Armatimonas rosea: one gene and its partner. The protein of the gene in region 2 interacts with the protein of the main gene of each other region in a pairwise test. Links are inferred from orthologs where the notes say so. Each region holds a gene or a part of one and is shown on either strand. Other genes may lie near its edges. The genes, in order: hfq and rho.

Region 1 (12,040 bases), on a different replicon or contig from region 2:
TTTGCTCAAACTGGAGCAGGGAAAAGGCATCGGTCAGGCGGGCCGGTGTCGTGGTGAGGGTCCAGGTATCCCCGGCCTGGCTGAGGGCGGTGATGCGCCGAAGGGCTCCCACACCCAGCAGACTGACCACCACCTGCCCCACGGCAAGCGTCGGGACACCTCCCCGGAGAACCAGCGTGCTGTCGGTCTGGGACACCAGTACCACACTACCGTCGTTGGGAATCAACCGCGCATCGGGCTGTAGCGTGTAGTCCGAGCGGTTTGTCGCCGGGAGGTTCAGGGCTCCGTCGCCCCCGCCCCCACAGCCATAGACAACCAGGGGCAGTATCGCCAGCTTCAGAAAGGTCAAACGTTTCATCACTTGCTCCCGTGGCACTGGGTTTGCGTGTCTAAGGTGACTACGTCGCTGCAGCCCCACAGCCATAGTTTGAAGGGTGCGCTAAAGTAAATCGTCCCCTGAGTGGCGTATTGGGTATGATCTTGGTGAGGAATCAATCACGATGCACTACACGAATCTGGGCCGCACTGGCCTAAAGGTCTCCCGGCTCTGTCTGGGAACCATGAACTTTGGCCCGCGCACCACCGAGCCGGACTCCTACGCGATCATGGACCGCGCGCTGGAGCTGGGCGTGAACTTCTGGGACACCGCCAATGTCTACGGCGGCAAAAAAGGCGAGGGCATCACCGAGCAGATCATCGGGCGGTACTTCGCGCAGGGCGGGGGACGGCGCGAGAAGGTCGTGCTGGCGACCAAGGTCTACGGCGACATGGGCGAGTGGCCCAACACCAGCCGCCTCTCGGCGCTCCACATCCGCAAGGCCTGTGAGGACAGCCTGCGCCGCCTCCAGACCGACTACATCGATGTCTACCAGATGCACCATGTCTGGCGCGATGCTCCCTGGGAGGAGATCTGGCAGGCGATGGAGCTCCTGGTACAGCAGGGAAAGGTGCTCTATATCGGCTCGTCGAACTTTGCCGGCTGGCACATCGCCAAGGCCAACGAGGCCGCCAAGCGCCGCAATTTTCTCGGGCTGGTGAGCGAGCAGAGCCTCTACAACCTCAACGCCCGCACCGTGGAGCGCGATCTCCTGCCCGCCTGTGAGGACTACGGCCTTGGAGTCATTCCTTGGTCGCCACTGGCGGGTGGCCTGCTGGGGGGTGTCTTGGGGGACATCGACGAAGGCTCGCGCCGTGCGGGGATCAAGCTCGACGATGCTGGGCGTGCGAAGATGGAGAAGTGGGAGGCGCTCTGTGCGGAGCTGGGAGAGTTCCCCGCCGATGTTGCGATTGCCTGGCTCCTGCACCAGAAAGTGGTCACCGCCCCGATTATCGGGCCACGCACCCAAGCCCAGCTCGATGGCAGCCTGCGTGCGCTGGAGATCTCCCTCTCCGCAGAGACCCTGACCAAGCTTGATGAGATCTTCCCCGGCCACAAGCCGTCGCCGGAAGGCTACGCCTGGTAGGTCAAACCGAAAAAGCCCCGGACACGCACCGCGCGTCCGGGGCTTTTTTTGTGGCTACTTTAGCTTCTTGGCGGCGCTGATCGCCTTCTTGGCGGCCTGGATCGCGGCCTCAGCTTCTTTCTTGTTGCCGGGGCTGAGCGGCTCGATCAGGGCATCGATATTCTGTGATGCCCTGCCAAGCCGTGTTGTCAGGGAGTTGCTGGGAGCGGGCCGCGGTGTGGGCTGCCCCTCTGCTCCAGACTCGCCGCTCCCGGTCGCACCGCCGGTTGCCGGGGGAGGCGTTGCCGTTGTCGGGCGGTTGCCCCCTTGGGGATCGTTGCCACGGAGTGCGCCTGGGGTTCGGCGGTTGGCCGGTGCGTTGGGATTGCCGCCGCCCTGACCTCCACGTCCGCCACCGCCGCCTTGCCCCCCGCCACCGGGGCGTCCTCCGCCTGCCGTAGGGGCGATCTGGGCGAGGAGCTCGGTGAGTTCCTTGAGCTTGGCATCGCGCTTCGGGCTGGCAGGCTCTTTCTCAAGCGCCGTGCGCTTCTCCGTGAGGAGCGTGCGTGCGGCATCGAGCTCGCCGTAGGTGTCCCGGAGCGCCGCGAGGATGTCATGGACCTCCTTGCGCTCCTTGTCGGTCAGGTGCGACCGGGGATCGTCGTAGACCGCCAGTGGCTGGGTCGAGGACTGGCCGGCGACGGTCAGGGTTGCGGTGTAGCTCCCAGGGAGCAGGCGCGGGGCCTGCACCCCGCCCCCGAAGCCACCGCCAAACCCACCGCCGCCTTGGTTGGCCGTGGCCGTCGGGGCGACCGCAGGGTTCTCTCGGATGTCCCACCGGATGAGGTTCCAGCCTGCCGACGGCTCCGCTTGGGTGAGCGTGCGGACTACTTTTCCCTTAGTGTCCTTGATCGTCAGGGTCGCCGCGCCCTTGACCTTCTCATCGAGGTAGAACCGGAACGGATTGCCGGTTGTCGGGTTGGGGGCGACATAGATCTTGTGCCCCGTGATCGCCTTGCGGCTTGCGATGCGGTAGGGCACGGCGGGCTTGACCGGCGCGAGCGTTACCGGAGCCAGCCCCGCTGCCTTTGCCTCCAGCGCCCCAATATCGTCGAGAATCCAGATCCCGCGGGCGTGGGTGGCGAAGATCAGGTCGTTCTCACGGGGGTGGACCTGGATGTCATCGACCGGAATCGACGCCGGGAAGGGCTTGTCGAAGCGCTCCCAGGTCGCGCCGCGGTTGAACGAGACATAGGCGCCGCGCTCGGTGCCGGTGAAGAGCAGGTTCGGCGTGCGTGGGTGGTCGCGGGTCACGCTGACCGTGGAGCCGTCGGGGAGGGAGCCGGAGAGCTTCTTCCAGGTCGCGCCAAAGTCCTCGGTGACAAAGATATAGGGCTTGAAGTCATCGCTGCGGTGGCCGTCGAAGCTCACGTAGCAGCGTCCCGCGGCGTGGGGGCTGGCATGCACGCGGCTGACATAGGTGCCCGCCGGGACTCCCGGAACCGTGCACTTTGTCCAGGTCTTGCCATCGTCCTGGGAGACCTGCAGCACGCCATCGTCGGTGCCCACCCAGATCACGCCCTCCTTCACAGGGGACTCACTGATGGTCTCGATCGAGCCGTAGGTGTCCTGCCCATCGTTTGCCGAGAGGGTCTTGGCAGGATCGACCGGCTTGCCCAGGATCGGGAGCTTCGTGCGGTCCGGCTTCCCCGTGAGGTCGTCGGTGCGGCGCCAGGTGTCGCCGCGGTCGAGGGAGATAAAGAGCTTGTTGCCCCCAAAGAAGAGCTTCTTGGGGTTGTGCGACGAGATCAAGATCGGGCTGTTCCAGTCGAACTGGAGGCTCTCGCCGGGAGTCTCGGCGCGGGGACGGATGCTCTTACGCTCGCCGGTGGCCTGGTTGAAGCGCGCAACAGCACCGCCTTGGCTCTCGGTGTAGATCACGCGCCAGTCGAGCGGATCGGCCTGGGCGTAGAAGCCATCGCCGCCCCCGACATTGAGCCACTCGTCGTTGGTCACCCCGCGGGCATCGAGCGTGCGGCTCGGGGCCTCCCAGGTGCCGTTGTCCTGGAGGCCGCCGTAGACATGGTAGGGGAAGCGCATGTCGTAGTGGACCTCGTAGAACTGGCTGATGACGATGTGGTTGAGGTAGTCCCAGGTCTTACCCTGGTCCCAGCTCACCTGGATGCCACCGTCGCAGCCCAGGAGCAGGTGGTCCGAGTCCTTGGGGTCGATCCAGAGCGCGTGCCCATCAGCGTGGACACGGGAGAACGGCGACGAGAACGTCTTGGCCCCATCGACCGAGACATAGGTGCTGACCCCTGTCACGTAGACTGTTTCGTCGTCGTTGGGATCGACCCGAATCTGCGAGAAGTACATGGGGCGTGGGTTGGTCTGGGCACGGCGCTCCCAGCTCTCCCCGCCGTCGTCGGTGCGCCAGATATAGCCATTGCCCTGCGCCGACTGTGTCCCCCCCTTGTTGTCGTTCTCCCAGGTCACGTAGACAATCTTGGGGTTCTTAGGATAGATCGCGATCCCGATGCGCCCGACCTCGCCGCTGGGCAGACCGCCCGAGAGCTTCTTCCAGGTCTTGCCGGCATCGGCGGTCTTGTAGAGCCCGCCATCGGCGCTACCGCCCGCAAACCCAAAGGCCGTGCGCCGCCGGGTGTAGGCCGCCGCGTAGAGCGTGTTGGGATCGCTCGGGTCCATCGCCACATCGGTTATCCCCGTATCATCGTTGATGTAGAGCGACTTGGTCCAGGTCTCCCCACCATCGACCGACTTGTAGAGCCCGCGCTCCGGGTTGGGGCCCCAGAGCTTGCCCAGCGCGGCGACATAGAGCACCTTGGGGTCTTTGGGATGCACCACGACTCGTCCGATGTGCTGTGTCTTCTCCAGCCCCAGGTGCTTCCAGGTCTTGCCGGCATCGTCGGACTTGTACATGCCGTAGCCCCACGACGAGCTCTGGCGGTTGTTTGCCTCGCCGGTCCCGACATAGACAACATTCGGGTCGCTGGGGGCGATGGCGATATCTCCGATACTGCTGGTCTCGTAGCCATCGAAGATACTCTCAAAGGTCGTGCCATGGTTGGTGGTCTTGAAGATCCCGCCCGCTGCCGTGGCGACATAGTAGGTCTTGGGATCGGACTCCACCACCGCCAGGTCATCGATACGCCCGCCCATGATCGCCGGGCCGATATTGCGCCAGCCGAGCTCCTGGAGGACAGGATCGACCTTGGTCTCCTGGGCGAGGAGGGGGGTGGTCAGCAGGCTCAAGCTAAGAATTGTTAAAGGGAGAAAATGGCGTTTCATGCGGCGATTTTACCTGTAACTGCCCGAGAACGGGGGTAAAATCTTAACATGCGCATCAAAATTTGTGGAATAACCAACCCCGAAGACGCCCGGCTGGCGGTTGAGGCGGGTGCGGATGCCCTAGGGTTTATCCGAGTGGAGTCCTCACCACGCTATATCCCCGAGGCGGATGCCCATGAGATCTACCGGGAGGCTGGCCCGTTTGTGACGGTCGTTGCGGTCGTGCGCCGGGTGGAAGAGGTGGGCAGTGCCGAGTGTGATGCCATCCAGTTCTACGAAGGTCCTGCCCCGACATCGGGGAAGGGGATTCGGGTATTCCGTATCAAGGATGCGCTGAGCCTGCCCGCGCTGGCCGAGTACCGGGAGCCAAATACCGCGATTCTCCTAGACACGTACCACGAGCAAGCCTTGGGCGGTGTCGGTGCGACCTTTGATTGGTCCCTGGCAGTGGCCGCAAAAGGCCTCCAGCCCCATCGTCGGTTGATTCTGGCTGGCGGCCTGACTCCCGACAATGTCGCCGAGGCCGTGCGCCGCGTGCGGCCCTACGCCCTCGATGTTTCGTCGGGGGTGGAGGCGAGCCCCGGAAAGAAAGACCCCCACAAGCTCCGCGACTTTATCGCCGCCGCACGCCAGGCCGCCGAATAGAATTTGGCGGCTGCAGTGGCGGGCGCGAAGCGCCTTCAAATGCCCCTACGGGGCCGCCGCGAAGCCCGGGTACCCTCTGGGTGCGGGCTAGCCTCCCCCCGGCGGCACTACCGCCGACCCCCTCCGGCAAGCGAAGGGGGACAGCTTCGGTAGCCCGGCACGGGCTTTGCAGCCGCAGGCTACTGTTGACGCCGATTTCCAATCGGCGGGATAATAGCCCATGCGAACTGCACCCTTTGACACTTCGTGGAGCCTCCCGCCGTATGTCGAGCACGTGGGCAAGTCTATCCGCCTCGTGCCGACCGATCCCACCCGCGATAGCCTGGAGCTCTTTGTCGCCGGGCACACCGACAGCCCGGAGGCGCTCTGGCGCTACATGACCCGTGGGCCTTTTGCCAGCGAGGCGGAGTTTCGGGGCTACTTGGAGGGGCTGCAAGGCCGCGATGACTGGCAGCCCTACACGGTGCGGCGCATCGACGATAGCGCGGCGCTGGGGATGCTCTCGGTGATGCGGATCGAGCCACGCGATGGGGTCGCGGAGCTGGGGAGCATCTGGTACACCCCCAAGGCGCAGCGCACTGCCACCAACACCGAGGCGATCTATCTGCTGCTCCGGCATCTCTTCGAGGCCTGTGAGTACCGCCGCGTGGAGTGGAAGTGCGACTCCCGCAACGAGCCCAGCGCCGCCGCAGCCCGCCGCCTTGGCTTTACCTACGAGGGGTGCTTTCGTCAGCACATGATCAGCAAAGGAGCCAGCCGCGACACGCTCTGGTTTGCGATGCTGGATGGGGAGTGGCCTGAGAAAAAGTCCCACTTCGAGCGCGTGCTCTACTCGGGGGAGAGTATCTCGCTGAGCGCGCTGAACGCTACGCTGTGATCGCCCCGGTTAGAGCGAGGCGTCTCGCCCCGATAAACCGGGGCGTCTTACTGTCCTCGTGCCTCGGACACAAAGGGCTTCGCCCATGCCGAATATGGCCGGAGGCCTTCGTGTCGGAGCTTGCGACGATAGCAAGACGCCCCCGTTCATGGGGGCGATCTCAACGGAGCGATCCAAACGCGGGCGATTAAAGCTCGATGGTCCCATGGTAGACCAGGGTCGCGGAGCCGGTCATGTAGACATGGTTGTCGATGCCCCACTGAATCCTCAGGTCGCCGCCGGGGAGGTGGATGAGAATATCGCGGCCCGTGAGACCGTTGAGGTGCGCTGCCACCCCGACCGCGCACGCGCCGGTGCCACAGGCGAGGGTTGGGCCTGCGCCGCGCTCCCAGATCTTCATCACCAGCTCATCGCGGCCCACCACTTGGGCGGCGTGGACATTGGTGCGCTTGGGGAACGACGGGTGGTTCTCCAGCTGCGGCCCGATCCGGTGGATCAGCTCGTCGGTGGCCTGCTCGGGGAAGAAGACAATATGCGGGTTGCCCATCGAGACACCCGTGATATAAAGCAGCTCGCCGCCGATCTTGAGGGGCTCGTGGAGCACGGTTCCCGACGGCCCTTCCATGGGGAGCTGGGCACGCTCTAGGCGCGGCTCGCCCATGTCCACGCGGACCTGGGTCACCTTGCCGTCTTCTACCGTCAGCACCAGCACCATGATCCCCGCCAGGGTCTCGACCGAGAGCTCGGTCTTGGTGGTGAGGCCAAAGTCGTAGACATACTTGGCGAAGCAGCGGATGCCGTTGCCGCACATCTCCGCCTCGGAGCCATCGGGGTTGAACATCCGCATGGCGAAATCGGCTGTCTCGGAGGGGAGGATCGAGATCGTCCCGTCCCCCCCGATTCCAAAGCGTCGGTCGCACAGAGTCACGGCAGCGGCTTGAATCTGCTCAATGGTCGGTGCGCCCGGCTGTGTGTGATCAAACACGGGAAAGTCATTGCCAATCCCGTGCATCTTGACAAAAGCAACCGTCACTCGGCGGTCTCCTCAACAGAGCTGGGCTCTCCCTCGGTGTTAGGAGTGCCTTCTGGGTGCAGGCGGACAGGGCGCATAGGAACGATGCTCGTCACGGAGCTCTTGTAGACCAGCTGTGTCGGTCGACCGGGGGACTCTAGCAGGATGGTAAAGGCATCGAAGCCACGAACATGGCCACGGAGCTGCACAGAGTTCATCAGATAGATCGTGACGGCAATATTCTCCTTACGGACCTGGTTCAGGAAGAGATCCTGAAGTGCCTGTGTTTTATTCATACGGATATCCCTATTTCCAAGCGTTCGGCTATGTCCTGTGCCGATTCGCCTTCATGTATTATTAACCAATGTACGGCGGGATCGTTGCGGAACCAGGAGAGCTGCCGCTTGGCATAACGCCTGGTATCGCGCTTGATCAGTGCGATTGCGTCCTCTAGGGGAACCCCTTCGCACTGGAATTGTACCAGATGTCGGTAACCGAGGCTTCCCAGGCTCTTGACATCGTGTGTAATTCCCGATCCTAGCAGGTTTTGTACCTCTTGGAGAAAGCCAGCTGCCATCATCTGGTCCACCCGCTGGTCGATCCGCTGGTAGAGCTCCTCGCGCGCCCGGTCCAGCCCAATGAGCTGGACACCGGGCCGGAGCACCCCCCGAATCCCTTCTGGCGTGTGGAAGCTGCTCATGGGCTGGCCGGTGACCTCAAATACCTCCAGGGCGCGAATGATGCGCTTGCCATCGCCGGGCTGGATCTTGGCGGCCGAGGGCGGATCGACTGTCGCGAGCTGGGCATGGAGCCAGGGCGCACCGTGCGCCTCCACCTCGGCCCAGCGCGCCTCGCGAAACGCGGGCTGCGGTGGGACGGCGGGAATGGAGAGCTCGGCGGTGACTGCACGGACATAGAGCCCGGTGCCCCCGAGCAGGATCGGGAGCTTGCCACGGGAGCGAATGTCGGCGATTGCCTCCTCCGCGAGGCGCTCGAAGTCCGCCACCGTGAAGTCTTGGTCGGGCTCCACTACATCAATTAAGTGAAAACGTACCCGCGCCTGCTCCTCTTTGGTGGGCTTGGCCGAGCCGATATCCAGCCGCTTGTAGACCGCGACCGCATCCGCGCTAATCAGCTCCCCATTGAGACGCTCCGCCAGCGCGATCCCCACCGCTGTCTTTCCCACTCCCGTGGGGCCAACCAGTGCAATCAATTTTTCCACCCAGGCAGTTTACCCCCTAACCCCCGCCCGGCAGGGGGACAAAATGGAATCCGATTCCGCATATCCCCCCCGTTGGACGGGGGCAGGGGGGGCGAGGGGATGTACAATAGCGCCATGGAATCCGCAAAGCCGCAGGCCCTTGCCTACGTCCCCGACCCCGACGACCTCACCCAGATCGAGCGCGACCTGCGCTTCCACCCCGCCATCACCCAAGAGCCCAAGGCACTCTCCCTCGCGCAGCTGGCGCACTACAACCAGCACGGCTACCTCCGGCCCGTGCCGATCTTCACCGACGACGAGATCTCCGCGCTCCGTGCCCGCTTCGACGATGTCTTAGCCCAGACCCTGGCCTCGGGGGGGAGCAGCTACTCCATCGCCACTGCGCACCGCAAGTACGGCTTTGTCTACGATATCCTCAAGCACCCCAAGATCGTCGCGGCGGTCTGCGATATCCTCGGCCCCGATGTGATCGGCTGGGGCGCACACTTTTTCTGCAAAATGCCCCACGATGGCAAGAGAGTGGACTGGCACCAAGACGCCGTGTTCTGGCCGCTGACCCCGAGTAAAACCGTCACCGTCTGGCTCGCCATCGACGACGCCGACCCGGAGAACGCCAACATGCGCTTTATCCCCGGCTCGCACGTCCACGGCCCCGTGATGCACCTGCCCTCCAGCGCCGCCGAGGACAATGTCCTGAACCTAAAAATCGAAAACGCCGAGCAATTCGGCGACGCCCCCGTAGACGACACTCTCAAAGCCGGCGAAGCCTCCCTCCACTCCGACCTGCTCCTCCACGGCTCCGAACCCAACAACTCCGACCGCCGCCGCTGCGGCCTCACCCTGCGCTACTGCGCCGCCGAGGTAAAAGCCCATCTCGGCTGGGATGACAAGGGAATTGTCGTGGCCGGCGAGGACCGGGCAGGGAACTGGAAGAACGCGGCACGGCCGGGGGAAGCGGGCGCATAAATGAGCCCGCTGTTGCGGCAAGCAGGCTGAAGCCCGCTGGAGAGCTATCGAATGGAATCTCGGGATGAGTACTTGAAAATCGCCCTCGATTATTTGTACGATGGTAAGGTGCCGGAGACACGGAAGGTCGAATGTCGTTTCGAGAGTGCGCTGGATTGGTTAGGGGGATTGTCAGGATATTTCGTGACTATCCGTCCACCTGAAATCGCTGGCGGAGTTTCCTCGGCCCACTATATATTCTGTGCCATAGATCAAAAGAAAACCCGAATGGTAATCAATGATGGTTATTCCAAAGAAGAAGTCGATATTGTAGATTTCCAAGAGAACGGTAGAGCGCCTGTGAGAAGCACTAGGATTGATCCGGACTTTATAGTTACTGAGAGTATTTTTAAGTTATGAAGAATACTAATAATCAATTATTGCTTGATCACTTTAATAAAGTACAATCCCATTTCCGGAAAAATGATTATAAAAAAGCCAGAGAATATATATCGGAAATACGAAAAATAGTGTTTGAAATCTCTTGTGGTTTTGTAGACCAGAAAATCCCTGAGGATGGTATTTATGATGAGATTTTTATGGTGATGGGAGCAGCCCACTGTTATGAAGGGATGATTGGCTTTATACAAGGAGACGGGAATTTATGTGTGATGATGCATATGCAGTCAATCCGATTTTTAGATAAGGTGCAGAAGAAGACAAACGAAGTGTTGTTCTTAGAGATGCGTAGTTGCATTGAAATTGCATGTCGATATTCCTCTGATATAAGGAATGAAGAGAAGATAAAATTATATTTAGATAGATTTAATTCATTGTGTCGTCAGATTGATGTGATGGATAATATTCCTCATAATATATCCGTTATGTGTAAGGAAAGAGACCGTATATATGAATTATACAATGGATAGTTTTTTGGAGATTTGATCATAGGATTCTTCTTATGTAGTAATTTGTTGATCATAACCCATAACTAGACCCTTCCCTCCGAACAGGGCAGGTGAGATATATTATGATAGAAAAAGACCACAATCATATCTCAATAGCAGTCAAGAGTTTGATCGATCACCTCCGTAGCGGAGATATTGGCGCTTTTTTTGCTATTGTTGCGGAGCATCCTGAAGCGGTTTATGGCCGGACGGAACTTGGAGTCTGTCCGCTGAATGTGGCTATTAACTTTGAGCGGGATGCGGTAGTTGATTTTCTTTTAGAGCGCGGGGTTGAGCTTAATCCTTTAAATGACTACACGCCGCTCATGACTGCTCTCTCACGTAGCAAATTCGAAAGTGCCAAAAAGCTTCTTAAGCATGGGGCACGGCTAGACATCACGGACGAACAGGGGCGAACGGCGTGGTCCATCTGTGCTTCTAATGGAAACCGTGAGGCTCTCTTGTTTCTGGTGGAGAACTCCCCTGAGCTTTTGGATGCCCTTGCATTTGCCTACGTTGGCGAGCAAGAACAAGCGATTGAATTTCTCCAGTCCGAAGCAGCATCGGGCTACCTAGAGCAGCATGGCGGAACGCTGCTACTCTATTGTTGCGAGCTGCGTTTAGAGAGACTCTTTGAGTATCTTGTTGAATCTGGAGCTGCTCTGGACTTTATCCATCCGCAGACGAAAAACACTTTGCTGCACTTGGCTGCCGGTGCCTGCCCGCTCTCATTTGTTCAAGCGATCCTGCCGCATGTTCGCCTCAATGCACGGAACGATGTGGGGCAGACTGCTCTGATAATCGCAGCGGCTGACAATAATTGTGAGGTTGTCTCTTTCCTCCTCCAAAATAAAGCTAGCACGCGCCTTAGAGACTGGCGAAAGCTGAGCGCACTGGACTATGCCCATATGGCAAACTGCCCACGTTGTATCGAATCTTTACTGAAAAAGTAGGCCCATTCATGGGGCTTGCCGCAACAGCCGGCCCATTTATGCGCCCGTCTCGATCCCCCCGAAATCGTGATGCCACCCGTCCCCAAACACGAAAATCCCAGGTAAAATGGGCGGCATGGTGATCATTGAAGTAACCTCGACCGTGCACCCCGACAAGCGCGATGCGGCTCTGGAAGCCATGCACGTGATGGGAGTCGAGACCCGCAAAGAGCCGGGCTGCCTGCACTACCGGTTTTATCAGGACATCGACGACCCCAATACGTTCTTTGTCTACGAGCGCTGGACCGATGGCGCGGCGCTGGATGCCCACATGAAGACCCCGCACATGGACGCGTTTCGCCAAGTGGTGCCGCAGGCCGTGGTCGGCCAGCCCATCTTTGCACGCTATGATCTGGAGGATAAGTAAGTTATGAACCGACGAAGTCTACTCACGGGCGCGGTGGCGCTCACCGCCTCGGCTGCCTTGGCGCAGCAACAGGAGAAGGGGAGCGCCTTCGACCGCTACAGCCCCGGCGCGGCACCCATCCGCTACCCCGATCCCGATATCATCGCGCTGGACAAGCGCTACGAGCCCCTCATGATCGGCAACACCCCGATTCAGCGCCTGCACACGGGCTCGATGTGGGCGGAGGGTGTCGTGTGGAACAGTGTCGGGCGCTACGTCCTCTGGTCGGACATTCCCAACTCG
Region 2 (11,924 bases):
GTATCGCAACCGCTCAGGGGACAGAGTACGAGCTGCGGTATCTCTCGGTTGAGGAAAGACCACTGACTGCCCGTGACCTCACCTTTATTGCCCCGCGCGATGCCAAGGTCTTCAGTAGCCCACCTGACCTCTCCAAACGGATACGAGTGGGTACAAAGCTCCCTGCCTTTACGGGAACCGACTTTACGGGCCGTTCTATCGACTCCCGGCAGGTCTCGAAGCGCCACCGCGGCCTCCTGCTGAACTTCTGGTTCTCGGCCTGCACGGGCTGTATCCAAGAGATGCCCCTCCTCGCAAAGCTAGCCGCACCGCTCCAAGCCCAAAAAATAGGGATTCTGGGAGTCAACCCCATCGATACGAGTCGCGATGCCAAGCGCACCAGCACCACCTATGGACTCCGCTACGCAACACTGGTTGGGACGGGTGCCCGAAAGCTAGCGGAGGCAGTCGGGATAACGACCTACCCCGTAACAGTCCTCGTCAATGCGCAGGGCCTAGTCGTCGAGGTAATCCTGGGCTTTGACGAGCAGCGCCTCCAGAAGGCTCTCAAGGTGCTTGGATACCGCTCAAGGTGAACAATTCCCCCCGTCGGGCCCGTCTAGGTACCATGCCTACTCTGCGCCGCGCCGCGCTTCTTCTCTCTCTCCTGCCGCTCCTTGCCGTCGGCTCCCCTGTCCGTGCTCAGGCGACCCTCGCCGAGCTCTACACCGCCAAGGCCAGCCTCGCCAGCCCGACCAGTGCGCTCCAGCCCGTGCTCCAGCGCCTGCTCGACGATGCCACGAAGGCTTTGGAGCAGAAGCCACTCTCGGTGCTGGATAAGAAGCAGGGGCTCGTGGGAGTCGATCCCCATGCGTATGTTAGCTACGCCCCCTACTTCTGGCCCAACCCAGAAAAGCCCGACGGCCTCCCGTTTATCCGCAAAGACGGCAAGCGCAACGCGGCGCAGGTGGCCATGGGCGATGAGAACAACGCTGGCGCGATCAAGCGTGCGGCCTGCACCCTGATCCTCGCCGACTCTTTCAAGAGCAACCCCGGCTATCTGAAGCACGCCGCGCTACTCCTGAGGACCTGGTTTCTCGATCCCAAGACCCGCATGCTCCCCCACCTCGACAACGGGCAGGCGATCCCCGGCGGGGTGCTGGGGCGCAAGGAGGGCGTGATCGAGTGGCGCGACCTGACGACGCTGCTGCTGTGCTTAGAGCTCCTCGACAAGTCGCCTGAGTGGAGCGCCGATGACCAAAAAGCCATGCGTGCCTGGCTTGCGGATTACTACACCTGGCTGACCACCAGCAAGATCGGGGTAGCGGAGAAGAAGGCGGGCAACAACCACGGCTGCTGGTGGGATGTGCAGGCCACGGCGCTGGCGCTCTACTTGGGCAAGCCCGACGATGCCCGTAAGATCGCGGAGGAGTTCAAGACCAAGCGCATTGCCGAGCAGATTCAGCCCGATGGGACGATGCCCCGTGAGCTGGAGCGTGCCGATAGCTGGGGCTACAGCACCTTCAACCTCACCGCCATGTGCGCCCTCGCCGACTACGCCCAGCAAGTGGGGGTGGACCTCTGGAGCTACAAGACCGCCGATGGCCGGAGCCTCCGGGGCGCGCTGGAGTACCTCCTCCCCTTCGCCGAGGGGAGCAAGCCCTGGCCGCATGAGAACGACCCCACTCACAAGGTCGAGGGCAGCAAGCTCGTGCTCCCTCTCTTGCGCGCCAGCAGGGCCTTCAACGAGCCCGCCTACGCGAAGCGTGCCCAGGCCCTCGGGGCCAAGACCTGGGACACCCTCCGCGACCGGCTCTTTATTCCCCTGCCGTAACCACCCCATAGCGCGGATCACGCGGGTAGATCCAGTCGATATAGTCCGTGTCCACGGTCTCCCCGCCGAGTAGATCGACCAGCAACACGACCTGGCCGCGGTGGTAGCAGGCATGGCCATCGAGCTGGATGAGCTGCCCCTCACGGAGCACGCGGTAGGTATTACCGTCGCCCTCTGTAAAGGAAAAGGTCGCCTGGAGCTGATCGTCGGGGAGGGCGGCGAGATAGTCTGCCCAGCGCTGCTCCAGCACGGCAAAGCGCGGGCGCAGCGACTCCAGGGTAGCATCGCGCTCAAACCACAGCCCGATAGGCCGGTCCTCCCCCGCCATCCAGGTCAGCCAGTTCTCCCGGCAGGCCGCCAAGTGCGCGGCGATCGTCACCGCACGCTGGAAACGCGGGTCCGTGCGGCCGGCTTCCGGGACAGACTCCAGCATCGTAAGCATCTGTGCATTGGCAGAGCGCTCGTAGTCGTAGAGATGGGCGTAGTGGGCAACACTCTTCATAAACATAAGTTTGCCATCCTCCTTTAAAATTCCTTCGACACGGCAGAAAAATCTTTCGGTCGCCATCCGGGGGCTCTTGTCCCCTAAATACCCCCGCATTTGTCCCCAGCTCCGTCCCCGTGCGAGCGCCATACTGGAGGCATGACGAACCTGACTGCCTCTCTTCGACTCTGTGGCGTGCTTCTCCTCAGTGCGCTCTGGCTGCCTGCCCATGCGCAGGTGACGATCTCCAATAACCCCGCCACTGCCAACGTGCAGGGGACTGTCTTGGGAAACTCCGCCGGAGTCCTCGCCGACCGGTACTGGAAAGCCTATGGGATCACCACCAGTGCCTCGGGGACCTTTGACTTCACCTCACTCCAGATCGCCGCGGAGAACGAGGACGGTGCCGCCCATACCATCACCGGCGGAATCTACACCAATAGCGCGGGCAACCCCTCCAGCACGCTTGTCCCGGGCGGTGCCTTTGGCTCCCAGCTGATCGGGGCAAGTGCGCCCCCTGCGACGCTCCTCACCTTCACCACCGCCGGCATTGTCACCTTGGTCCCCAGCACGACCTACTGGTTTGTCCTGACCTCCGAGGCCTACAACGCGGGGGGGACCAACTTTCAGAATGTCGTGCGCTGGGACATCTCGACCGGGAGTGTCCTTCCCAGCGCCACCGGGGCGGGGGCGGGCGATGTGATCCTGGAGGGCTACCGCTTTAGTGAGAACAACCGCACCAGCTGGACCGGCTCGATCCTCCCCAACGGCCTGACAATCCAGCTCGCGGCACACGCAACGACTGCCGCTCCTGAGCCCACCTCCGTTGCGTTTCTAGCGCTCGGCGGGACTCTGGTACTGGCCCGACGGCGGCGTGCGTAGCAGGACGAGGCTCAGTACCAGAGTTCCCGTTAGTGTGAGGGGCACGAGCGCCAGTGCCCCTTGCCAGCCCAGCCCGCCCGCCGCCAAGGCACCAACAACCCACGGAATCACCGCACCGCCCAGTCCGCCCGCCGCCACGACACCACCAAAGGCCGTGCCCGCCACACTCGGGAAGCGCTCTCCGGCCTCGGCCAGCACCAGGCTGAAGATACCCGCAAAGAACAGCCCCGCCAGCGCCACACAGACCAAGACCGGGAGCGGGGTGTGCCAGAGCAGGGCCAGCGCGGCAAAGACCACCCCGCCCCCCGCCGCGAGCGCATTGAGCCGCATCAGTGGAAACCGCCCCAGGAGCCCCCCCAGCGCAAACCGCCCGATCGTCATCGTGATCCAGAACAGGGTTCCCACCCCCGCCATCCAGGCCACGCCCCCGGTGAGCTGCTTCTCAAAGTAGGTCGGGAGCCAGGAGAAGAAGCTCACCTCCGCCCCCACATAGAGCGCCTGCATCACGCACAGAGTCGCAAAGCTCGGCTTCTGCAGGACCGCCCGTAGCGCCGCCAGCTCCAGCGCCTCGGGGGCGGCGCTCTGCGGCAGGCGACAGAGGCTCAGGACCACAAAGACCACCCCATTGATCGCCGCCAGCCCGAAGTAGAGCCAGCGCCAGTCGGTGCCGTGGGTGAGCAAGTAGCGGCAGAGGGTCGGGGCGACGGCGGCTCCCACCCCAAAGGCAACTTGGAGCGCATTGAGCAGAAACGCACGCCTCTCGGGGTAGAGATCGGCGGCCAGCGCATTGGCGACCACCTCCATCGCCCCACTCCCCGCTCCCACGAGCAAGGCCGCGGCCAGCGCCAGCGGATAGCTCCCCGCGCTCCCAAAGAGGCTCAGCCCGCCCGCATAGACCGCCAGCCCGATCAGCAAAACCGCCTTGCGCCCCCAGCGGTCCGAGAGGTAGCCACACAGGAGCACCCCCACCACAAAGCCCGCAAAGTTGGCCGGAAAGAGCCTTCCCTGCGCCTCCTCCCCCAGCGAGAACGCTCTCCCGAGGTAGGGCAGGAGCACCCCCACCGCGCCGAGATAGACAGAGTAGAGGAGCATGGCGACGCAACAAAGCGCGGCGAGCAGGGAGCGTGGTGTGGTTTGCATGAGGTGTTCGAGGCCGGCGTATGATACCTCAAAACCCCGAGGCAGGAGTTTTCTTCCCACCTGGTGAACGTCCCTGTAACTCTGGCAGTGAATCAGAAAGCTTATTCGCATGATCTCATCAAGATTAAAACTCTCGTGTCTCATCGCTCTCTCGACGGGGGCGCTCCTGCTTCCGCGGGGAGCGCACGCGCAGGTGTGGAGCGGCTACGCCGGCAATGCCCAGCACACCGCCCTCTCGACTGTCGCCTCCCAGTCGCTCCAGCAGATTGTCTGGAGCACCCCGGTGGACCTGAACCCCCAGTACTCAGGGACGAGCCTGCTGGTCCACTATGGCTCTCCGCTCGTGACCAACAACAACACGGTGATCATCCCCGTGAAGACCGGTGCAAACGATGGCTTCAAGGTCGAGGCGCGCAACGGGGCCAATGGTGCGCTGATGTGGACCTCCTCCACGGACTACTCCCTTCCGGGCCACGGCTGGGTCCCCAGCTACGCCCCCACCCTGACCTCGACAGGCCGCATGTACATGGCGGGCGGCGGCGGAACGGTCCTCTACCAGAGCAACCTCGACTCCAACGCCCCCAGCGCGGCCACACGGATCTCGATTGTCGGGGACGCCCACTACGCGGCCAATAAAGCGGCCTTTGACTCCGGGCTCAAGATCTGCACCCCGCTGACCTCGGACTCTCAGGGGAATGTGTACTTCGGCTACCGTGTCAGTGCCTTTCTCACCCTGGAGGGTGGGGCCACGCTCTCCAGCGGTATCGCAAAGGTCACCCCGGGAGGACAGGTGAGCCTGATGTCGGCGTCTGCGGCGACCGGGGGCAATGCCACCGAGATCGCCATGAACGCAGCCCTCGCCATCAGCAACGATGGCTCGAAGGTCTATGCGGTGATGCGCAACGCCGACACGCTCCCGGCGGGCTATCTTGTCTCGATGAACACCACGACCCTGGCCCCTACCGCCACGGTGCGGCTCAAGGATGCCCAGAACCCGCTCAACGATGCCTGGATCAGCGACGATGGCACGGCCTCGCCCATGGTGGGGCCGGATGGAAAGGTCTATATCGGAGTCCTAGAGCGCCCCTTTGCTTCGTCGCGCGGGTGGATGCTCCAGTTCAACGGCGACCTCACTCCCTCCGGCGCGGCGGGTGCGTTTGGCTGGGACGATACCGCGACCGTGATTCCCGCCAAGAATGTTAAGTCCTACACCGGGACATCGTCGTACCTGCTGATGACCAAGTACAACGACTACGGGGTCGGCAACAACCGCCTGGCGATCCTCGATCCCAACGATACCTTCTTGGACACCCGCACCAACACGATTGTGATGAAAGAGATCCTCACGATCGCCGGCCAGACCCCCGACCCCGTTCTCCCCCGGGTGCGCGAGTGGTGTATCAACACAGCGGTCTTCGATCCCTTCAGCAACAGCGTCCTGGCCAATAGCGAGGACGGCAAGCTCTACCGCTGGTCGCTCGACTCCAATACCTTCACGGAGGTCATCACGCTCACCGCGGGCATCGGCGAGGCCTACACCCCGACCCTGATTGGCGCGGATGGCAAGGTCTACGCGATCAACAATGCCACGCTCTATGCAGTCGGAGCCCTCAGTGGCACGAGCGCTCCCGAGCCAGGCACCCTCGCGCTCGCCGTGCTGGGGCTCGTGGTTCTGCGCCGCCGCAAGCACTAAAAAAGCAAGAGCCCAACGCAAAAAAGAGCCCGAGGCACGTGTCCTCGGGCTCTTGCACATCTCCGTCGTGGTGCCTACTCGGACTCCGCCGCCTCCACGAGCACGTGCTCCGCAACGGAGATTGGGGCGCGGAAGCGTAGCGCAAGCGCAATGGCATCCGAGGGGCGACAGTCGATCTCCAGAGCGGGTGCTTTCTCGCGCTCGATGTGAAGCTTGGCATAGTACGTTCCCTGCCAGAGATCGTCGATCACGACACGACTCAGCCTTCCCCCGAGCTTCTCGATCAGATTGCGGAGCAGATCGTGGGTCAGGGGCCGCTCGGGCGCGACTTTCTGGAGGGCATTGTGGATCGCCATGCTCTCAAACGGCCCGATATGCACCGAGAGCCGGCGCCCTCGGCCATCGCGGAGCACCAGCGCGACCTCCTCGATCGGTCCGTCCGCCTGCGCCGCCTCACGGGTCTCCCAGAGCCCGAGAACCGTCACCTCTTTCTCGTCGAGCGAGCGCGGCTTCCGGTTCTCGTCCTCACTGGTCTCGTCAAACGGGCTAGACATACTACTCCGACTTGTTTGCTTCCGACTTATTGGTCGCCGCGGGTGCGGTCCCCCCGATCGCGGAGAGGAACTCGCGGTTCGAGCGTGTCTTATCGAGGCGGTCCAGCAGGAGCTCGGTGGCCTCTTTGGTCCCCAAGTTGGCCAGGATGCGGTGCACCTGCCAGATCTTGCGCAGGTCGTCGGCCGGGTAGAGGAGCTCGTCGCGGCGGGTGCCGGAGAGCTTGATGTCGATCGCCGGGTAGAGCCGCTGCTCCGCCAGCGAGCGGTCCAGGCGCAGCTCCATATTGCCCGTGCCCTTAAATTCCTCGAAGATGATATCGTCCATGCGCGAGCCGGTCTCCACCAGCGCCGTGGCGATAATGGTGAGCGAGCCGCCGTGCTCGATGTTGCGAGCCGCGCCAAAGAAGCGCTTAGGACGGTAGATCGCGGCGGGGTCCAGACCGCCCTGGAGGGTTCGCCCCGACGGGTTCACGGTCAGGTTCGACGCGCGGGCAAAGCGGGTGATGGAGTCTAGGAGGATCACGACATCTTTACCCACCTCCACGAGGCGCTTGGCCCGCTCCAGGCAGAGATCGGCGACACGCATGTGGTTGTCGGGTAGCTCATCAAAGGGCGAGGCGATCACCTCTCCTCGCACCGAGCGCCGCATGTCGGTCACCTCTTCCGGGCGCTCGTCCACCAGGAGCACCATCAGGTGAATGTCCGGGTGGTTGATAGCAATCGAGTTGGCGATCTGCTTGAGCAGGATGGTCTTACCGGCCTTGGGCGGCGCGACAATCAGCCCGCGCTGGCCCTTGCCAATCGGGGAGACCAGGTCCATAAAGCGCATCGAGAGGGTCTTGGGGTCCAGCTCCAGCACGATCCGGGACTCCGGGAAGATCGGCACCAGCTCATCGAAGTTGGGGCGCATCCGGGCGACATCCGGGTCGAAGCCATTGATCTTCTCCACCCGCAGGAGCCCGAAGTACTTCTCCGAGTCCTTGGGAGGGCGGACAAACCCTAGCACCTGGTCGCCCGTCTTGAGGCCAAAGCGCTTGATCTGTGCCTGCGCCACATAGATATCGTCGTTGCTGGCGGCGAGGTTCTGGCGGCGCAAAAAGCCGTAGCCCTCGCTATTGATCTCCAGGACCCCCTCACCGCTGAGCGGCTCCTCACCATTGAGCGAGGCCTCTTCCAGGTCACGGAGATCGGCTCCCGCTCCCAGAGCAGGCCCCACATTGCCACGCCGAGGCGGGTTGTTGTAGGAGTTCCCCGGACTCGCCGCGTTGCCGCGAGCGGGGCGCATGCTATGGCCAGGACGATCCCGGCGCTCGGGGCGGTCGCCACGATCAGGACGCTCGTTGCGGTCGTTGCGGTCTTGGCGCTCGATGCGGGCAGGCGGTGGCAGGGGCTCCGCGACACGCTCAGGCAGATCGGCGACAAGCTCTAAGGCCTCTTGCTGGGTCAGCGGCGGCGGAGCGCTCGTCTGGAGGAGGCGGCGGCGACGCGAGGGGGGGGCGGGAGGAGGAAGCGCGGCGTCACCCAGCAGCGACTCTGCCGCAGCAATCATTTCAGGGGGAGGGGTTGGGAGTAGTGTCGGAGTAGAGGGCGTGGTGGTCGCCTCAGGGGCACTCTCCACGCTAGCAGGAGCAGAGGTTGTATCGACCCCATCCGGGTCGGGGGGCGTTGTCAAACGACGTCTTGGCATGAGGACTTTCCGAAAACGAAGCGGTCGGCGAGAGCACGACGAAACACAAAATAGTGTGGGGAAAAAGGCTCGCCGGGGAGAGTTGAATTGAAGCAGACCACAAACCTTGAGGTTGCTTCCTAACCACTATATCACGCCTTTTATTTCGGTTGCAAATACAAATAACGAGAGCTTTGGCCCTCCTGAGAGGGGTACTTGTGCTCCGTAGAGCCCTAATGCAAGGGAATCCACTCTGGCCAATAAAAAACCCTCTTCCTCCGCGGAGCGGAAATGAGGAAGAGGGTCACTCCGAGCGCGAAAGCGCTACTTACTCGTGCGGCCGATTCCGTGGTAGACAAAGCCCGCACGCCGCATCTTCTCGGGGTCGTAGAGGTTGCGGCCATCGAAGACATGGCTCCCCTTCATTGCAGCCTTGAGCTTCTCCAGGTTGATCTGCTTGAACTCGTTCCACTCGGTGACAACCACCGCGGCATCGGCCCCCTCCGCGGCATCGAAGGCGCTCTTGGCGTAGGTAATCTGCGGGAAGATCTTCTTGCAGTTCTCCATCGCAATCGGGTCAAAGGCGACAATCTCGCCATCGCCCGCGAGCACCGCCGCAATCACATCGAGGGACTTCGCATCGCGCATGTCGTCGGTGTTGGCCTTGAAGGCCAGCCCGAGCAGCGCGATCTTCTTGCCCTTGAAGCCGCCCAGCTCCTTCTCGATCTTCTTGATAAAGCGCTTGGGCTGCTCATCGTTGGTCTTGATGGTCGCCTCTAGGATCGGGAAGTCGTAGCCGACACTCTGCGCGGTGTGGAGCAGGCTCGACGAGTCCTTAGGGAAGCAGCTTCCGCCGTAGCCAAGGCCGGCGTTGAGGAAGGCGGGGCCGATGCGGCGGTCCTGCCCGACCCCCTTCATCACCTGGATCACATCGGCGTTCACGGCCTCGCAGATATTGGCGATGGAGTTGGCGAAGCTGATCTTGACGGCCAAGAACGCGTTCGACGCGTACTTAATCAGCTCAGCGCTGGCGACATCGGTGATGATCATCGGGCGCTCCAGCGGGGCGTAGAGCTCCAGCACCTTGAGCGCGACAATCTGGTTGGGGGCACCAATGACGATGCGGTCCGGGTTGAGCGCGTCCTGAATCGCCGAGCCCTCGCGCAGGAACTCCGGGTTGGAGACCACGTCGAAATCCACATTGCGGCGGCGGTTGGTCTCGATCACCTCGCGCACAAAGCTGCCCGTGCCCACCGGGACCGTGGACTTATTGACGATCACCTTGTAGCGGTCCATCGCCGCCGCGATCCCACGCGCCGCACCCTCGACCTGGCTCATGTCGGTGGAGCCGTCCTCACGCGGCGGGGTGCCCACACAGATGTAGATAATCTCGGACTTGCGCACCGCGCCATCCAAGTCTGTGGTGAAGGTGAGGCGCCCCTCTTCCGCGTTGCGCTGTACCAGCTCCTCAAGCCCGGGCTCGTAGATTGGCATCTCACCGCGGTTGAGCTGCTCCACTTTCGCTTCCAGCTTGTCCACACAGATGACCTCATTTCCCAGGTCCGCAAAGATCACCCCAGTGACAAGTCCGACATAGCCTGTACCAATAACACAAATATTCATAATTTCTTTTCCAGCGGGGATTCTACCCACTAAAAGCCCATTTCAACCCAAAACCCGTGACACAATCGGCAACTTCAGGCAATCTAATTCATTATTTAATTTATAAAAGGCACTTTAAAATACCCCCTGTCGAAATCCAGCCAGAAGCGCCGACACAGAGAGCGTCCGAAGATCGACCGTCGCCGTTGACGGCGTCTTTTCCGTAAATTTTTCCGGTGCCACCACCCACTGCGTCTCGTACTCTTTCGCGGGGGTTGGGTCGTAGTAGGGGTAGAGAAGCGGGATGGGCTGCTTTGCTTTCCAGCACACCACCCACGTACTACTTCCCCCCCACCAGACACTCAGGGTGGGCTGCTCCTTCAGAAGCGCCTGCTGGAGACGGGTCAAAAAGCGATCTGCATCGTCCTCGCGCTCCCCCAGCCAGGTCTGCGCCAGGTCGTGGGCGGGCGGGAAGAGGCGTCGGTCGGACTCACTGGGGAATGTCCTGCCGTAGGAGACAATCACATCGGCGGGCTCGACCCCGTTTTTCTGGCGAAAGGCACGACAGCGCTCCGGCGTGTAGCCCAGCTCCTCCGTGTGGCAGTCCGAGACCTCTTCCCGGAACCCCGGTGGCACGGTCTCGGTCAAGACCAGCCCCGCGACCTGTGGCAGGCGGAAGCGCTCGATCGTTGCCCGTGCCACCGCCAGGTTGCTCTCGACACCAGGGTCCAGCCAGTCTAGCTCGTCGCGGCGGAACCGACGGCGGCAGAGCGCACGCCAGGTCTCGCCCAGGCTATTGCGCGCCGGGGTGCCGTCGTTGCTGCGCAACACGGGGACGCACGCCCAGATCGGCAAGCGCCTCTCCGCCAGCGCGACCTCCAGCAGCTCCGGGCTCGCCTCCAGCCAGACCGCCGCCGCGCCCGCCTCTTGCGCCGCTTGCAGGAGTGCCTTCAGCTCGTCTTTGTCTTTGTCGCCCACACGCACGAGCACGGGCCGGCCCTTGACGGACACACGGAGGCGTCGCGTTTCACTCAAGTCGATATCGCCCACGTAGAACGTCGGTGCATCGGGGACACGGGCCTGGAGCTGGAGGCTCAGGGAGACAGTCACCTTATCAAGCGTGACCGCTACCGCGGGTTGCCGCTGGGCCGCTTGAAAGGCAGTCTGGAGTTTTTTATGCTCCGCATCCACCACCACCTGTTGGCTTGCAGTCAGCTCCGAGTAGCCCAGCCGGAGCTCCTTACCCTCCTGGTGCGCCGCACGGTACTGGCGGCGCTGGGAGTCTGTCAGGGCAAACACTGCTCCCGTAGCAAAGGGCACGCTCAAGAGTGCATCAAAGCGCTCAGCGAAGGCCTGTGTCTCGCGCGGATGTACGGCTTCCGCACTGGCATGCCACTCAGCGACACGGGCGCGGCGGACCTGAAGCGGGGCAAGCTCCTCCACCAGCAAAAAGCCCTCGTCGGTCTTGCGAAAAACTCCCGCGAGGGCGAAGCACAGCGCCTCGAGCAGCTCGCCCGTGGCCAGTGTCGTGCCCTGGCTCCACACCGGGAGCTTGGCAACCCGTGCATCGGCGCGTACCAGGACGCCACTGGCCTGGGTCGCCCGCTCCAGAAGCAGCGCGACCGTCACCTTCTCCCCCTCCAGCGCGACCTGCCCGGAGAGCGCCCGTGGGTTGAGCTGCCCCACTCCCCCGCGGTTCGGAAGCCTCTGCAAGAGCTCTTGCCCCAGGGGGGGCACTTGTGGTTTGAGAGGAAAGTTAAACCCGCTTCCCAAGAGCGTAAAACCAAAGGGCCCGATAGGCGGCCCCTGCACAATCGCCACCAGCCCCAAGGAGAGCATGAGCTGAGAGCGTCGTGGGCCATCGAGCGGGATCATGCCCTGAAACGATGCATCCCGAATCAGCGTCGACTCGGGCAGGAGCCCCAGCACCAGCGCACGCTGAGCGGCTGTACACTGCGCCACGGCAAGCCCACCGCCACAGAGCTGCTGCCACTGCGCCTCGGTGACGGTCTCTAGAAACGTGCTGGCCGAGGCATCGAAGCGCGGCGGGGCGGGGTTGCGGCTGTAGCCCACGCGCTCCGCTGGCCCCA

What was found.
Region 1: the proteins of rho (region 2) and hfq interact in binary tests that used the Escherichia coli proteins (3 or more experiments, as listed by UniProt). The link is inferred for Armatimonas rosea from one-to-one orthologs.

Annotation. Positions count from the first base shown.
Region 1 is NZ_JACHGW010000004.1:527,789-539,828, reverse strand. What follows is about bases 5,943-8,916. They hold hfq (RNA chaperone Hfq), read right to left. Parts: upstream 7,582-8,916; coding sequence 7,303-7,581; downstream 5,943-7,302. Other genes in these bases: HNQ39_RS21985 (phytanoyl-CoA dioxygenase family protein), read left to right, coding at 8,622-8,916; miaA (tRNA (adenosine(37)-N6)-dimethylallyltransferase MiaA), read right to left, coding at 7,578-8,507; dapF (diaminopimelate epimerase), read right to left, coding at 6,461-7,306; HNQ39_RS22005 (GNAT family N-acetyltransferase), read left to right, coding at 5,943-6,273. Outside these bases: HNQ39_RS22025 (hypothetical protein), read right to left, coding at 1-358; HNQ39_RS22020 (aldo/keto reductase), read left to right, coding at 501-1,463; HNQ39_RS22015 (VPS10 domain-containing protein), read right to left, coding at 1,518-4,751; HNQ39_RS22010 (phosphoribosylanthranilate isomerase), read left to right, coding at 4,800-5,396; more of HNQ39_RS22005, read left to right, coding at 5,617-5,942; more of HNQ39_RS21985, read left to right, coding at 8,917-9,473; HNQ39_RS21980 (hypothetical protein), read left to right, coding at 9,525-9,872; HNQ39_RS21975 (hypothetical protein), read left to right, coding at 9,869-10,381; HNQ39_RS21970 (ankyrin repeat domain-containing protein), read left to right, coding at 10,483-11,352; HNQ39_RS21965 (putative quinol monooxygenase), read left to right, coding at 11,468-11,758; HNQ39_RS21960 (SMP-30/gluconolactonase/LRE family protein), read left to right, coding at 11,762-12,040. UniProt on the Escherichia coli protein: RNA chaperone that binds small regulatory RNA (sRNAs) and mRNAs to facilitate mRNA translational regulation in response to envelope stress, environmental stress and changes in metabolite concentrations.
Region 2 is NZ_JACHGW010000003.1:406,218-418,141, reverse strand. What follows is about bases 5,911-8,768. They hold rho (transcription termination factor Rho), read right to left. Parts: upstream 8,254-8,768; coding sequence 6,568-8,253; downstream 5,911-6,567. Other genes in these bases: HNQ39_RS16915 (UDP-glucose dehydrogenase family protein), read right to left, coding at 8,557-8,768; HNQ39_RS16925 (bifunctional nuclease family protein), read right to left, coding at 6,087-6,566; HNQ39_RS16930 (PEP-CTERM sorting domain-containing protein), read left to right, coding at 5,911-6,012. In the rest of the region: HNQ39_RS16955 (TlpA family protein disulfide reductase), read left to right, coding at 1-575; HNQ39_RS16950 (alginate lyase family protein), read left to right, coding at 608-1,813; HNQ39_RS16945 (DinB family protein), read right to left, coding at 1,797-2,315; HNQ39_RS16940 (choice-of-anchor R domain-containing protein), read left to right, coding at 2,457-3,179; HNQ39_RS16935 (MFS transporter), read right to left, coding at 3,132-4,319; more of HNQ39_RS16930, read left to right, coding at 4,429-5,910; more of HNQ39_RS16915, read right to left, coding at 8,769-9,855; HNQ39_RS16910 (hypothetical protein), read right to left, coding at 9,970-11,924. UniProt on the Escherichia coli protein: Facilitates transcription termination by a mechanism that involves Rho binding to the nascent RNA, activation of Rho's RNA-dependent ATPase activity, and release of the mRNA from the DNA template.